Linked DNA regions of Thermobifida alba. The protein of the gene in region 2 interacts with the protein of the main gene of each other region in a pairwise test. Links are inferred from orthologs where the notes say so. Each region holds a gene or a part of one and is shown on either strand. Other genes may lie near its edges. The genes, in order: FOF52_RS03725 and ndk.

Region 1 (7,208 bases), 1.7 Mb from region 2 along the record:
ACCAGCCGCGCCGTCCACCCCTGCATCCGCAGGCCCAGGGAGCGCAGCAGCCGCGAGGTGGTGCCGTCGTAGTCCACGGTGACGGTGTACGGGTCGGTGATGTCCAGCCGTCCCGCGGCGTTGACGCGCAGCTCGAAGCCCACGCACTCGCCGACGTTGACCGGCTCGCGGCGCTCCCGGACCAGCAGCGCGCGCGGTGTGCCGTCCTCCTCCCAGTGCCCCAGGTGGCGCAGCCGCACCGTGTCCATGAAGCCGAACCACTCGTCGCCGGACAGCGCCCGCCACGTCCCGGCCACCTCGCGCCACGGCAGCCACGGCTGCCCGGAGTCCGGGAACAGCTCGTCCAGGCCGACCTCGTCGGCCACCAGCACCAGCAGGGTCACCAGGTTGGCGGTGTGCGCGGCCAGGCGGCGCGTGACGGTCGCCTCGTAGGGCCGGTAGTCCACCGTCGCCCCGGCGCGCGGGTACAGCGCGGCCCGGAACATCTCCACCAGCAGCGACCGGTACTCCGCGCGGTCGCGCGCGTCCCGGGTGCGTGCGGCGAGCAGTTCGGCGGCGAACTCCACCGCAGCGGCACGCCCCGCGAGCGCGGCGAACGAGGTCAGCGCGTGGAACCGGCCGGTGTCCACGGGGACGGGGGTGCGCCTGCGCGCGGCGTGCGCGCGGTCGGCGACCAGGTCGGCGAGCTCGCCCACGACCGTGCGCGCCACCAGGTACTCCCCGAAGGTGGCGTGCAGGAACTCGTAGACGCTGCGGGTCTGCCCCTGCTGCACGGCGCGGGCCTCGTGCACGAAGAAGAACCGGCCCAGCACCTGGTGGGCGGCGCTGATCCGGCCGCCCAGCCCGGCCTCGCCCGCGTCCACCGCGGCGTCGGGGAACAGCACCGCCAGGTCGGCCTCCAGCTGCTCGGCGCCCACCCACTGCTGGTGGCGGACGAACATGGCCACGGCCACCACCTCCAGGCGGCGCAGCTCCTCCTCCACAGCCCGCGCCAGCTCCGCCCCGCCCAGCCGGGGGCGGTGCTTGCGCACCTCCCGTTCGGCGAACGCGGTCAGCAGCCGCTCGTACAGCTCGGCGCGGCCCAGCGCGGCGGCGTCCCGCTGCAGCCGGTTGCCGTCGGCGTCGAACACCAGCAGCATGAGCAGCAGCAGCGGCTGCTCGGCCAGCTCCCGGTAGCGCAGCAGCGTCTCCTCCGGCAGCGGGCGCAGCCCCCGCGCGGCCAGCGCTGCGGCGTTGGCCCTGTTCCAGACCGCCAGCATGCGGGTGACCCGGGCGTCGGTGAACGGCTCCAACCGGATCACCGGCGTGCCCGGCGGGAAGCGGACGCGGTCGGCGACCACGGTGCGGCTGGTGACGACCACCGCCACCGGGCGGCCCAGGGCGGCCTGGTGCTCCTGGAACCGCTGCACCTGCTCCAGGTAGTCGGACCGGTGCACCCCGGTGGCCTGGAGCAGTTCGTCGAAGCCGTCGAGGATCACCACGGGCAGCGCGCCCTCGGCCGCGTCGGCCAGGTCCCGCCAGGACACGCGGGTGTGCAGAGTCGCGGAGAGCCCCTCGTCGAGCTGCGCGTGGATCGGCGCGTCGGCCGGCACCGACCGCAGCTCCACGCGCAGCGGCAGGAAGTCGCCGAACGGCAGCCGCGCCGCCAGCATCCGGGTGAGCTGCGACTTGCCCGCACCGGGGTGGCCGAGCAGCACGATCGGCCGGAAGTGGCACTCGCGCTGGGTGAGCAGCGACACCAGCAGCGGCTGCAGGTCGTCGTGGCGGGCGGCGCCGTCCCACCACGGGTCCGCGGAGGGGGCGGCGTCGGCGTCGGTGAACCGCAGCCGGCCGCCCAGGTCCACGTAGGCGTCGCGCACCAAGGGCAGCACCACCCCGTCGGGGGCCTCGCCGGTGGCGAGCAGCGGCTCCTCCAGCACCGACTGGTAGAGCCGTTCCAGTTCGGTGAGCCTGCGCCGCGCGCCCGGGGCGGTCAGCTGCCCCAGCAGGTCGGCGATCTCGGTCAGGCCGACGCGGACCTCCGCGACCCGTGCGCGGGTGTCCTCGTGCGCGGCCAGGTTCGCCCACACCCCGAATTCCGGAACGTCGGCGGCGAGTTTTCGGTACGACTCGACGTGGCGGCGGCGGGCCAGTGCGGGCACCTCGTCCAGGGCCGCGGCGACCCGGGCCCGACCGGCCTCGTCGAGCCCCTCCCACGCCTCCAGGCCCTGCAGGAACCGGAGCAGGGCGGCGGTCGCGGCCCGGTAGGGCGGCGCGTGCTCGCCGCCGTCCGCGGCCGGCGGCAGGGTCGGGGCGTCCTGTTCGGGGGCGCGCAGCACGTCGCCGAACAGCGCGTACTGCTCCTCCCGGGTGATGCGCAGGTCGCGCAGGGCCAGCGGGCAGCCGGGCCGGTCCAGCGCCTCGTCCAGGGCCTCGAACAGCGCGGTGATCCGCAGGACCAGGTCGGCGGCGGCGACCCGTTCGGTGCGGTCCCAGCGGCTCACCCCGGTGATCTTCTCCCGGATGCCGGTGACCGCGGCCTGCCCGTACCGCACCACCTGCGACTGCAGTCCCAGCACGTCGGGAACCCCCAACGCGCCGAGAGTGCCTGTGACCACGGCCTCACCGAACCCGAGTAGGGTCGGGTCGTCGCCGCCGAGGATCCGCAGGGCGTCGGCGTAGGAGAGGGTCTTCTTCGCCACGGGGGGCCGCCTTCCGGCTACGGAGTGGGAGGGATGTCCATTGTGACGTTCCCGTGACGGTTGCCCAAATTCCGCTGTGGGCACGAGCCCATGCGGCGGCGGCACACCCGGGAGGAAAGAAGAGGAATGCGATCGATCATCCGGGCGGTCACCTTCGACTGCGCCGACCCCTACGCCCTGGCCGAGTTCTGGGCGGGGGCCCTCGGCGCCGCCATCGCCCCCGGCAGCAGGCCCGGCGACCCCGAGGTCTCCGTCGACACCCCCGACGGCCAGCCGCGGCTGCTGTTCCAGCGGGTGCCGGAGAACAAGGTGGCCAAGAACCGGGTCCACCTGGACCTGACAGGGGCGGGCACCGACCGCGACAGGGAGGTGGAGCGGCTGGTCGGCCTGGGCGCGACCTTCGTCTCCGACCTCCGCGGGGCCGACGGGAAGGGGGGCGTGGTGCTCGCCGACCCCGAGGGCAACGAGTTCTGCGTGGTGTCCGGGTGATCCGGGGCCGCGGGCGCGGGCCGCACCCCCGCGGCGCCCGGGGCGGGATCAGCGGCGCGGCCTCCAGTGCGGGGGCCGCTCCAGGTGGGCGGGCAGCCGGGTGGAGGTGTCGCCGACGGCCGAGGCGAGCTGGGACCGGGTGAGGAAGAGCGCGTCGCCGAGGTCGGCCCCGCACAGGTCGGCCCCGCGCAGGTCCGCGCCGGTCAGGTCGGCCAGGCGCAGGTCGGCGCCGCTCAGGTCGGCCGCGACGAGCAGCGCCCCCCGCAGACTGGCGCCCCGCAGGTCGGCGCCGCGCAGGTCCGCGCCCGCCAGGTCGGCTCCCCGCAGGTTCTGCCGCCTGCCCGGGGCGGCGGCCCGGGCCAGCTCGCTGGCCCGCAGCAGCAGCGGGTTGACCTCGTCGCGCAGGGCCGCCACGTCCACCGCCGACAGCGTCTCGGCGTCGGCGCGGGTGAGCTGTTCGACTGCGTCTCGGCGGCGGCGCAGCGCGCCGTGGACGGGGCGGGCCCGGGGCAGGGCCGCCGCCTCGGTCAGGTACCACAGCAGTTCGTGCAGGTGCCGCATGACGGGGAAGACCGCGAACATGGGCCGGGCGAGCTCGGGGAAGCGCCGCCAGTCCCGCCCGCCGAAGGTGGTCTGGGCGACCTGCTGCCCCGCGCCGAAGCAGTCGAAGACCGCGCAGCCGGCGAACCCCTCCTCGCGCAGCCGCGCGTGGATGCCGCAGGAGAAGTCGCCGAGGAGGTGGTGGCACGGCCTGCCCGCGGGCTTGTCCACCGCGAAGTCCGCCGAGGCGGCGAAGGGCAGGGCGACGCAGCACAGCGCGAAGCAGCGGGAGCAGTCGGCGCGCAGGGCGGCGGAGGAAGGTTTCTGGGACAAGACCGGCAGCCTCCGGGAAGGGAAGGGCGAGGGCACGTCGTGCCCGGAGCCCTTCCCATTCTGCCTCCCGGCGGCCCGCCGCCCGGAGCGGGACGCCGGGAAGGGAAGGATTCCGGTCCGGGCGGCCGCGGGGTTACGGCAGGCGCCAGTCCATCGGTTCGGCGCCCTGCTTCTCCAGCAGGGCGTTGGCGCGGCTGAACGGGCGGGAGCCGAAGAAGCCGTTGTGCGCCGACATCGGGCTGGGGTGGGTGGACTCCACGCACGGCACGTGCGGCATGAGGGGGCGCAGGTTGCGGGCGTCGCGGCCCCACAGGATCGCGACCAGGGGCTTGTCGCGGGCGGCCAGCGCGCGGATCGCCTGATCGGTGACCTCCTCCCAGCCCTTGCCGCGGTGCGACCCCGCCTTGCGCGGCGCGACGGTCAGCACCCTGTTGAGCAGCAGCACCCCGCGTTCGGCCCACGGGGTGAGGTCCCCGCTGGACGGCATCGGGTACCCCAGGTCCTGGGTGTACTCGGTGAAGATGTTGCGCAGGCTGCCCGGCAGGCGGCGGGTCTCCGGCGACACCGAGAAGCTCAACCCCACGGCGTGCCCCGGGGTGGGGTAGGGGTCCTGCCCCACCAGCAGCACCCGCACCTCCTCGAAGGGCTGCCGGAAGGCGCGCAGCACGTTCTCCCCGGCGGGCAGGTAGGTGCGGCCCTCGGCCACCTCCTGCCGCAGGAAGTCGCCCATCTGCGCGATGCGGTCGGCCACCGGCGCCAGCGCCTCGGCCCAGCCGCTGTCCATGATCTCGTGCAACGGTCTCGACATGGTTGGCACCCTAGCGGCGGCCGACGACAGCGGCGGCGGATTCGCGCCTCCCGGTCCCGGAGTGCGGCTCAGTGCCCCGGACGCAGCCAGCGGGACAGCCGCTGCCGGGTCCGCGCCGTCGCCGGGTGGTCCGGGCCGTGGCGGCGCACGTGGTCGTCGAGCAGCGCCCGGTACAGCCGCACCGCCCCGGCCGGATCGCCCGCCAGCCCGGTGTAGGCGGCCAGGTAGTGGCGGGCCTCCAGGGTGCGGGAGGCGTCCGCGCCCAGCAGCCGCTCCAGGTCGGAGACGAGGGCGCCCAGCAGCTCCGCCGCCCGCGCGTACTGGCCCGACTCGCCGACGTCCACGGCGAGGAACAGCCGGTTGTCGAGCACCCGCGTGGCGTCCGGCCCGTACGCGGCCACCAGGTCGTCCAGCAGTTCCCGGCGCAGGGCTGCGGCCTCGGCGCGCCGCCCCGCCCGGCCGGTGTTGACGGCCAGGTAGTGGCGGGCGGTCTGCGTCTCCGGGTGGCCGCGGCCGTAGTGGCGGTCCAGGTCGGCGACGAGGGCGCCCAGCAGTTCCGCGGCCCGCGCGTACTCGCCGGCCTTGCCGGTGAGCTGGGCGTGGCGGCGGCGGGCCCGCAGCGTCTCGGGATGGTCGGCGCCGTAGACCTCGGCCAGTTCGCCCAGCAGACCGCCCAGCAGCCGCGCCGCCTCGGCCGCCGCACCGCCGTCGGCGAGGCGTTCGGCCTCCTCCAGCGACCGCTCCAGGGACCGCCGCCGCTCCGGAGCGACCGTCGGAGCCGGGGCGGCGCCCGCCGCCGGCGGCGGGGGAGCGGTCGGCGGGACCGTCGGCGCGGACCGGGCGCCGGAGCCGTCCAGGCGCAGCGACAGCAGCCGGTCGCGGACCCACAGGGCGCTCTCCGGCCGCTCGGCGGGGTCCTTGGCCAGCAGCGCGGCCACCAGTTCGGCGAGGTCCGCGGGCACGTCCGGACGCAGCCCGGCGAGGTCGGGCGGGGGCTCGGTCAGGTGCATGCGCAGCACCGGCATCGGGTCGGGGGCCTGGAACGGGGGCCGCCCGGTCAGCATCTGGAACAGCACCGCGCCGAAGGAGTACAGGTCGCTGGCCGCCCCCACGGACAGCATCTGGATCTGCTCGGGGGACATGTACAGCGGCGTGCCGAACAGGTCGCCGGTGCGGGTCAGCCGACGGCTCTGCAACGCGGCCTCGTGGAACCCGGCGATGCCGAAGTCCAGCACCTTCACCGTGCCGCCGTCGGCCGCGGCGGCGTCCACGACCATGAGGTTGCCGGGTTTGACGTCGCGGTGCACCACCCCCGCCGCGTGCGCGGCGGCCAGGCCCGCGCACACCTGGGCGCCCCAGCGCGCGGCCAGCGCGACCGGCAGCCGCCCCCGCTCCCGCAGCAGCACGTTGAGGGGGCGGCCCGCGACCAGTTCCATGACCGCGTAGACGGTCTGCCCGTCGGCGCCGTAGTCGTAGAGGATGACGATGTTGGGGTGCCCGGCCAGCCGCGCGGTCACCCGGGCCTCCCGGCGGAACCGTGCTACCGTCCCGTCGTCCGAGATCGCCTCGGGGTGAACCAGCTTGACCGCCACGGGGCGGTCCAGCCGCTCGTCGTGACCACGCCAGACCTCCCCCATGCCTCCGGAACCCAGTCGTTCGACCAGGCGGTAGCGGCCGTCCAGTACACGCTGTGCCACGTCGTCCTCCAGCGGGAGCCTCCCGAGGCCAACCTATCCAGCCGAACCCGGCCGCCGGACATCCGGATCACAGAGGGGTGAAGGGCTCCCCCGCCGTGACCGCGAGGGGCTATCGTTTCTCCTCGCGCTTTCCACCGTCCAGCCGAACCCCCGAACCGGAAAGTGAAGCAGACCAGTGAGTTCTACGTTGTACGTCGGCCCGGACTCCCAACCGGACAAGTACCGTCTGGTGCGGTCGGTGGGACGGGGCGGTGAGGCCACCCTCTACCTCGCCGAGGTGACTCTGGCGGGCCAGACCGAGCCGGTGGTCGTCAAGGTCCTCGACGCGGACGCGGCCGCCTCCCCCGAGCAGTTCGCCGAACTCAGCAGGCGCTGGAGCGAGCAGGCCGAACTGCTGCGGTTCATCACCCGGCTGGGCGTGGTCGGGGTGCGCGAGCACTTCGAGGGCGCCCCCGAGCACCGCGCGGGCACAGCCGCCGAGGCCACCGGCCGGGCCCTGTACCTGGTGATGAACCACGTCGAGGGCGTGGACCTGCGCGACTGGCGGGCCGAGCACGCCGTGGAGGGCCTGCGGGGGCAGCGGACGGCGCTGGGCTACCTGGAGCAGGTCGCCGAGGTCCTCGACGTGCTGCACTCCGGCCGGGCCACCCCCTCCAAACG
Region 2 (7,129 bases):
TCTGTTTCAGTTGTCCCCTCGGTGCCGTCTGCACCGTTGTTGGGCTCGTTTTCGAGCATCCGGGCGGTCTCCCGTCAAGTTCTCGGGCGCGGCCCCGCACGTGGTGCCCGGCCGCGGCGCGCAAGAACTGTCGTTGTCAATAATCCGCGCCGGCGTCGCGACCGCGACGCCGGTCAAAGTCCCTGAGGTGCGCTCACGTTCCCCGATCCGGACCGCGCCGAGGCGGATCCGGCGTGTGCGCTGACGACGGTGGCGCCTGACTCCGAGGCCGCGTTGTCCGCGGCGAGCGGGTCCGCGATGGTTCCGGAGTCCTCGTCGAGCGGCCCCTGCGCCAGCCTGGTCATCTTCGTCGATGACGGCGGGGCGAGGTCGGCGATCTGACGGAGGCCGGTCACCACGTCGTCGGGTCGTACGACAGGAGTGGTGTGCCGCACGATCAAGCGAAGTATGGCATATGTCTCTTGTTGTTCCGTTGCGGCGCGCCTGTCGACGTCCAGCAGGAAGACGGGTGAGCGGGCGTCGAAGCGGCGGCGTCCCTTCTTGGTGAGCCTCTCCACCTCGATCCGCTCGGCCGCGAGGAACGCGGCCACGGCTGCCGCGGCGTCGTCGGGGTCGACGCCCGGAAGTTCGATTCGCCACTCCGACGCCTCCAGGCGGTCTGCCAGACCGCCCGCCGCTGCCGGGGCCACCGTGAGGATGTCGATGCCTTCGGGCATCGCCTCGTCGAGTCGCTCGCGCAACCGTTCGGGGTCCATCGGCTCGGCCAGAGTGAGTTCGCAATACTCCGCCTCACTCGCCACTCCCGTGGGGGCCGCGCCCGTGTAGGAGATCTTGGGATGAGGCGAGAACCCCGCTGAGAAGGCCACGGGTACCTGGGCCCGGCGCAGCGCACGTTCCAGTACGCGGGCGATGTCGCGATGGCTCGCGAATCTCATCCGGTGGCGTTTGGCGTACCGCACGCGCATCCGTTGGGCCTGGTGACCGGTGGAGAGCGAATCGGCGCCCTCAAGTGCGGGGGGCAGCTCTGCTCCTTTCCTCGGACTCCCGCGGGCCGGCACGGCAGGACCGTGTCCCCTCGGGAGAGGTTCGTCTTCTTTTCAGCCTACGGGGCGTGTCGGCGACTCCGCGCCACCGCCCTCATCGAGGTACAACCCCTCGCGGCGAGCGTGTGTTCCGCCACAGTCAATGCTCTTCCCACTGCGACCGGAGTTGAAAAGCGCACCTTTTGGGACGGGCGGTCCGGCGACGGCGCGCCCCGGGCCCGTCCGCCGCCGGGGCGAAGGCGTGGGGCCCCGGGAAAAAGTCCCGGTCCGCTGCCAACCGATCCCGCCCCCGGTACGTCCAAGTACGTGTACGGCCCGGCGCGAGCGGGGTGCCGGGCCGTACCCCGTCTCCCGGGGCACTTCCCGCGCAGCCCCGCCTCTCACACCACGCTCAGCGGCAGCAGTCGGCGCCCCGCGGTGTCGTGGGTCTGGATCTGGGTCCCCATGCTCGGGCAGACGCCGCAGTCGTAGCAAGGGCTCCACCGGCAGTCGTCGACCTCCACGGCCTCCTCGCCGTGCAGGGCGTCCTGCCAGTCCTGCCAGAGCCACTCCCGGTCCAGCCCCGCGTCCAGGTGGTCCCAGGGCAGTACCTCGTCGGCGTCGCGCTCGCGCACCGTGTACCAGTCCACGTCCACCGGCTCGTCGGCCAGCACCGCCTCGGCGGCGTCCATCCAGCGCTCGTAGGAGAAGTGCTCGCTCCAGCCGTCGAAGCGGCCCCCCTCGCGCCACACCCGTTCCACGACCCGGCCCAGTCGGCGGTCGCCGCGGGAGAGCAGCCCCTCGATGATGGAGGGCTTCCCCTCGTGGTAGCGCAGGCCGATCGACCTGCCGTACTCCCGGTCGGAGCGGAGCGCGTCCCGCAGCTTGCGCAGCCGGGCGTCGACGACCTCGTGCGGGGCCTGTCCCGCCCACTGGAAGGGGGTGTGCGGCTTGGGCACGAAACCGCCGATGGACACCGTGCAGCGGATGTCCCGGCGTCCGGTGACCTCGCGTCCGGCCCTGATGACCTCGCGGGCCAGGTCGGCGATGGCCAGGACGTCGGCGTCCTCCTCGGTGGGCAGCCCGCACATGAAGTACAGCTTGACCTGTCGCCAGCCCGCGGCGTAGGCGGCGGTGACGGTGCGGATCAGGTCGGCCTCGGTGACCATCTTGTTGATGACCCGGCGCATCCGCTCGCTGCCGCCCTCGGGCGCGAAGGTGAGCCCGGAGCGGCGGCCGTTGCGGGTGAGCTCGTTGGCCAGGTCGATGTTGAAGGCGTCCACCCGGGTGGAGGGCAGGGACAGGCCGGTGTGGGTGCCCTCGTAGCGGTCGGCGAGGTTCCTGGTGATGTCGCCGATCTGGCTGTGGTCGGCGCTGGACAGCGACAGCAGGCCGACCTCCTGGAACCCCGAGGAGCGCACCCCCTGGTCGACCATCCGGGCGACGGCCTGCTCGCTGCGCTCGCGCACCGGACGGGTGATCATCCCGGCCTGGCAGAAGCGGCAGCCGCGGGTGCAGCCGCGGAAGATCTCCACGCTGTAGCGCTCGTGGACGGACTCGGCGATCGGGACGATCGGGTTCTTGGGGTAGGGCCACCGGTCGAGGTCCATGACGGTGTGCTTGTGCACCCGCCACGGCACCCCCTCCCGGTTGGGCGTGTACCGCTCGATGCGGCCGTCGGGCAGGTAGGTGACGTCGTAGAACTTGGGCACGTACACCCCGCCGGTGGCGGCCAGACGGGCCAGCAGCGCGTCGCGTCCGCCCGGGGAGCCCTCCCGGCGGAACTCGCGGACGATCTCGGTGATCGCCAGCGCGATCTCCTCGCCGTCGCCGAGGACGACGGCGTCGAGGAAGTCGGCGATGGGCTCGGGGTTGAACGCGGCGTGTCCGCCGGCCAGCACGATCGGGTGCTCGTCGGCGCGGTCTGCCGCGTGCAGCGGGATGCCCGCCAGGTCCAGCGCGGTGAGCAGGTTGGTGTAGCCCATCTCGCTGGCGAAGCTGACGCCCAGCAGGTCGAAGGCGGCCAGGGGGCGGTGCGCGTCCACGGTGAAGTGCGGCACCCCGTGCTCGCGCATGAGCTTCTCCAGGTCGGGCCAGACCGCGTAGGCGCGTTCGGCGAGCACTCCCTCGCGCTCGTTGAGGATCTCGTAGAGGATCTGGACGCCCTGGTTGGGGACACCCACCTCGTAGGCGTCGGGGTACATCAGCGCCCACCGCACCTCGGTGTCGTCCCACTCCTTGACGACGGAGTTCAGCTCACCCCCCACGTACTGGATCGGCTTCTGCACGTGCGGCAGCAGCGCTTCCAACTGCGGGAAGACGGATTCGACAGTCATCGGAAAAAGGGCCTCACGTTCGCGGTCGCTCGGCGACGGACAGGAGACGGCGCCTGTTCCTGCCAGGATAGGCGCCCTCGGGGCAATGCGGTGAATCGCGGGAGCGGCCCCGGTGTCCCCGGGGTCGACCGGGCGGGCGGCGCCGTCGGGACCGCCGGCGGCCGCGGGACTCGCGCTGTGCTCCGCCGCGGCCCGTCCCGGCCCGCCGGGGGCGAGCCCTCTCCTCCGCCGGTCCGCGGTCACCGTGCCTCCCCGGTGCGCGCGTGCACCCCCAGGACCAGGCCGACCGCGGTGAGGTTGGCGACGGCCGCGCTGCCCCCGTAGGAGACGAACGGCAGCGGCAGTCCGGTGACCGGGCTGAGCCCCAGGGTCATGCCGATGTTGACGAACACCTGGAAGCAGAACCAGGCCGCCACCCCGACGCAGACCAGGCGGCCGTAGGGCTGGTCGCAGCGGGCGGCGGTGCGCAGGACGCGCAGCAGCACCACGCCCAGCAGCACGATGACCGCGCACCCCCCGGCGAAGCCGAGCTCCTCGGCCACGACACTGAAGATGAAGTCGGTGTGCTGCTCGGGCACGAGCTTGCCGCTGGTCTGCCAGCCCTGGAACAGTCCGGCCCCGCCCAGCCCTCCCGAGCCGACCGCGATGAGCGCCTGGTTGACGTTGTACCCCGCCCCCAGCGGATCGGCGCCCGGGTCGAGGAACGAGACGAGCCGCGCCACTTGGTAGTCCTTGAGCAGGCCGAGCCACCACACCGCGAGCGCCCCCAGTGCGCCGCAGCCGAGCAGGCCCAGCGGCCAGCGCGGCGAGGCACCGGAGAGGGCGAGCATGGCCAGATGGATCACGCCCAGCACCAGCGCGCTGCCCAGGTCCGGTTGCAGCAGGACCAGCCCCGTCGGCACCGCCAGGACTCCCAGGCTGAGCAGCACCTCCCGGGCGGCGGGGGCGCGTGTCCGGTCGGGGGGTCCGCCCAGCACCGCGGCGACGGTCAGGATCAGCGCGATCTTGGCGGTCTCGGCGGGCTGGGCCTGGAGGCCGCCGACGGCGATCCAGGCCCGGGAGCCGTTGACGACCTCCCCCAGCGGGCCGAGCACCAGCAGCAGCGCGACGGTCACGGCCACGAGGAGCACCGGGGCGTAGGCGCGCACCCTCCGGTGGTCCACCGCGGCGACGGCGAGGCAGAGCGGCAGGGCCAGCAGGAGGTGTCCCAGATGCCGCCAGGCGTGCCCGGTGGGCCCCGGCGGCCCGCCCGGCTGGAGGGTGGCCGACCACACCATCAGGGCGCCCAGCACGCCGAGGGTCAGCACCGCTGCCAGCAGCACCCAGTCGAGGCGGCGGGGCACGACCCGGGCGGTGAGCCGGACGAGGCGCGACAGCGGAGCGGGCAGTCGCACGGACTGGTCGAAACGGAGCGACATGCGGCGCCTTTCCGGATCACTCGTCGACCGGACGGACCGCTCCGTCCGGCTGGTCCTCGAAAGGTCCGGCGAAGCGGGGTGCGGCGCCGTCGGCCGGCCGCATGCGTCCCCCGGCGCACCCGCCCCCGGCCCCGGCCGGGGGCCCGTGGCGCGCCGGCGGGCAGTCGGCGGTGTCCAGGAACCGCCCCTGGACGGCGGGGGCGACCACGTGGACGTGGTTGTTCTCGGCCAGCGCCCGGTAGTGCTCCCCCATCGGCACCTGGAGGTACCACAGCCGGCCCACGAGGAGCGCCAGCAGGCACACCACCAGCGCCTGGGCTGCGAGCACGGGCCAGTGCCCGCGGGCCCGCACCGGATCACCCATCGGTTCCCCTCCCCTTCCGACCGCGCCGCGGCGCCGGTCGCGGCGGATCCGCCGGCGGGGGGAGCGTGCGCCGCCGGACGGGCCGCGGCCCCGGTGCGGGGCCGGACGGGACGGCAGAGGCGCCGCTGACCACCGCCGGGAGCGCGCCCCCCGCCCGCCCGCGCGGGGAGGCGGAGGCGTCCGCGGTTCCCGGTCCGGCCGCCGTGTCACGGCCGGGGCCGACGGGTGTGGTGGTCATGGGCATCCTCAGCGGTGTCGGACGGGCTACGGCTCGTCGGGCGGACGCGGCGCGGCCACGGGCGCCGCGGAGCGCTCCGTGACCCGCCACCCCCTAGCGTAACTCTCCGAAGTCACGTAGTTACACAAACGCGCCGGTTTGTCGCAACGTGCCGCAGACAGCACCGCGGCCGGACGGATGGTTCCGTCCGGCCGCGGTGCGGATGCGCTGTGCCGGTGTCCGGGGGCCGCCGAACTCAGGCCAGGTCGGGGAAGAACAGTTTGATCTCGCGCTCGGCCGAGTAGGTGGAGTCCGAACCGTGCACGATGTTGGCCTGGACGTCCAGGCCGTAGTCACCGCGGATGGTGCCGGGGGCGGCCAGGACCGGGTCGGTCGCGCCAGCCAGGGAGCGGAACGCCTCGACCGCGCGGTTGCCCTCCACCACCATGGCGACCAGCGGACCGCCGGTGATGAACTCGACCAGCGAGGAGAAGAACGGCTTGTCGGTGTGCTCCTCGTAGTGGCTCCTGGCGGTCTCCTCGTCCAGGGTGCGCAGCTCAAGCGCGATGATCTTGAGTCCCTTGCGCTCGATGCGGGAGATGACGTCGCCGACGATGTTGCGACGCACGCCGTCGGGCTTGATCAGGACAAGGGTGCGCTCCACGGTTCTTCTCTCCTCGACGGGTCGTTCACTGTGCACGGTGCCACCGGCCGGGCCCGCCGCTTCCGTGCGGCGTTCCGCCCCGGTGGTGGGTACCCTACCGGTTCGGCGGTCGCGTCCCGCGCGTTCCGGGCGGCAGCAGCCGGGTCAGGCTCCGCCCGCGTCCTGCGACGCGCCGCGCATCGCCTCGACGCGCCGTCCCAGGACCACCCCGGCGATCCACAGGCCGACGAAGACGATGCCCAGGTAGGCGAGGCCCGGCACCACCAGGCCGCTGGCCAGGAACGCCGCCTGCAACACGCACGCGGCGTAGAAGCCCCAGGTGAAGCGCTGCAACGCGGCCAGGACCAGCGCAGCCAGGGCGAGACCGCCCCAGACTGCTCCGGCCAGGGCGGGCGAGTGTCCGCCGAGCTGGATGGCGACGGGGACGGCCAGTCCCAGCACCACCGCCTCGAAGGCCAGGACAACGGCGCAGACGGTCCGCACGGTCACTCCTTCTTCATCAGGTGGGTGGCGTCCCCCGCGGTGACCACCGAGCCGGTCACCAGCACCCCGGCGCCGCCGAACTCGGTGTCCCGCTCGGCCAGGGTGACGGCCGCCTCGATGGCGTCGTCGAGACGGGCCGCCAGGTGGACGCGGTCGTCGCCGAAGACGTCCTCGGCGACGCGGTGGAGCTGCTCCGGCGGCAGCGCGCGCGGCGAGGAGTTGGCGGTGACCACGATCTCGTCGAGCAGCGGCTCCAGCGGCTCCAGGATCCCCTCGGCGTCCTTGTCCGCCAGGACCGCCACCACCCCGACCAGCCGGTCGAAGGAGAAGGCCTCGCGCACCGCCTCGGCCGTCGCGGCCATGCCCGCCGGGTTGTGCGCGGCGTCGACGAGGACGGTGGGGCTGGTCCGCACGATCTCCAGCCGTCCGGGCGAGGTGGCCGTGGCCAGGGCGGCACGCACCAGCTCGGGGTCGAGCCCCTCCTCACCCTCGGTGGGGGCGGCGAACGCCTCGACCGCGGCCACCGCCACGGCCGCGTTGGACGCCTGGTGGACGCCGAACAGCGGGAGGAAGATCCCGTCGTACCCCGCGCGCAGTCCCTTCACCGCGACCTGCTGGCCGCCGA

The links.
Region 1: the proteins of ndk (region 2) and FOF52_RS03725 interact in binary tests that used the Escherichia coli proteins (3 or more experiments, as listed by UniProt). The link is inferred for Thermobifida alba from one-to-one orthologs.

Annotation. Positions count from the first base shown.
Region 1 is NZ_CP051627.1:804,083-811,290, forward strand. The notes cover bases 3,015-5,905. They hold FOF52_RS03725 (uracil-DNA glycosylase), read right to left. Parts: upstream 4,852-5,905; coding sequence 4,177-4,851; downstream 3,015-4,176. Other genes in these bases: FOF52_RS03715 (VOC family protein), read left to right, coding at 3,015-3,170; FOF52_RS03720 (pentapeptide repeat-containing protein), read right to left, coding at 3,219-4,043; FOF52_RS03730 (serine/threonine-protein kinase), read right to left, coding at 4,920-5,905. In the rest of the region: FOF52_RS03710 (NACHT domain-containing protein), read right to left, coding at 1-2,681; more of FOF52_RS03715, read left to right, coding at 2,808-3,014; more of FOF52_RS03730, read right to left, coding at 5,906-6,548; FOF52_RS03735 (protein kinase domain-containing protein), read left to right, coding at 6,724-7,208. UniProt on the Escherichia coli protein: Excises uracil residues from the DNA which can arise as a result of misincorporation of dUMP residues by DNA polymerase or due to deamination of cytosine.
Region 2 is NZ_CP051627.1:2,486,552-2,493,680, forward strand. The notes cover bases 4,318-7,129. They hold ndk (nucleoside-diphosphate kinase), read right to left. Parts: upstream 6,022-7,129; coding sequence 5,614-6,021; downstream 4,318-5,613. Other genes in these bases: rodA (rod shape-determining protein RodA), read right to left, coding at 4,318-4,776; FOF52_RS11020 (hypothetical protein), read right to left, coding at 4,793-5,140; FOF52_RS11030 (DUF4233 domain-containing protein), read right to left, coding at 6,166-6,504; FOF52_RS11035 (bifunctional folylpolyglutamate synthase/dihydrofolate synthase), read right to left, coding at 6,507-7,129. Also shown: FOF52_RS11000 (Rne/Rng family ribonuclease), read right to left, coding at 1-59; FOF52_RS11005 (TIGR03936 family radical SAM-associated protein), read right to left, coding at 174-965; FOF52_RS11010 (TIGR03960 family B12-binding radical SAM protein), read right to left, coding at 1,424-3,358; more of rodA, read right to left, coding at 3,598-4,317. UniProt on the Escherichia coli protein: Major role in the synthesis of nucleoside triphosphates other than ATP. The ATP gamma phosphate is transferred to the NDP beta phosphate via a ping-pong mechanism, using a phosphorylated active-site intermediate.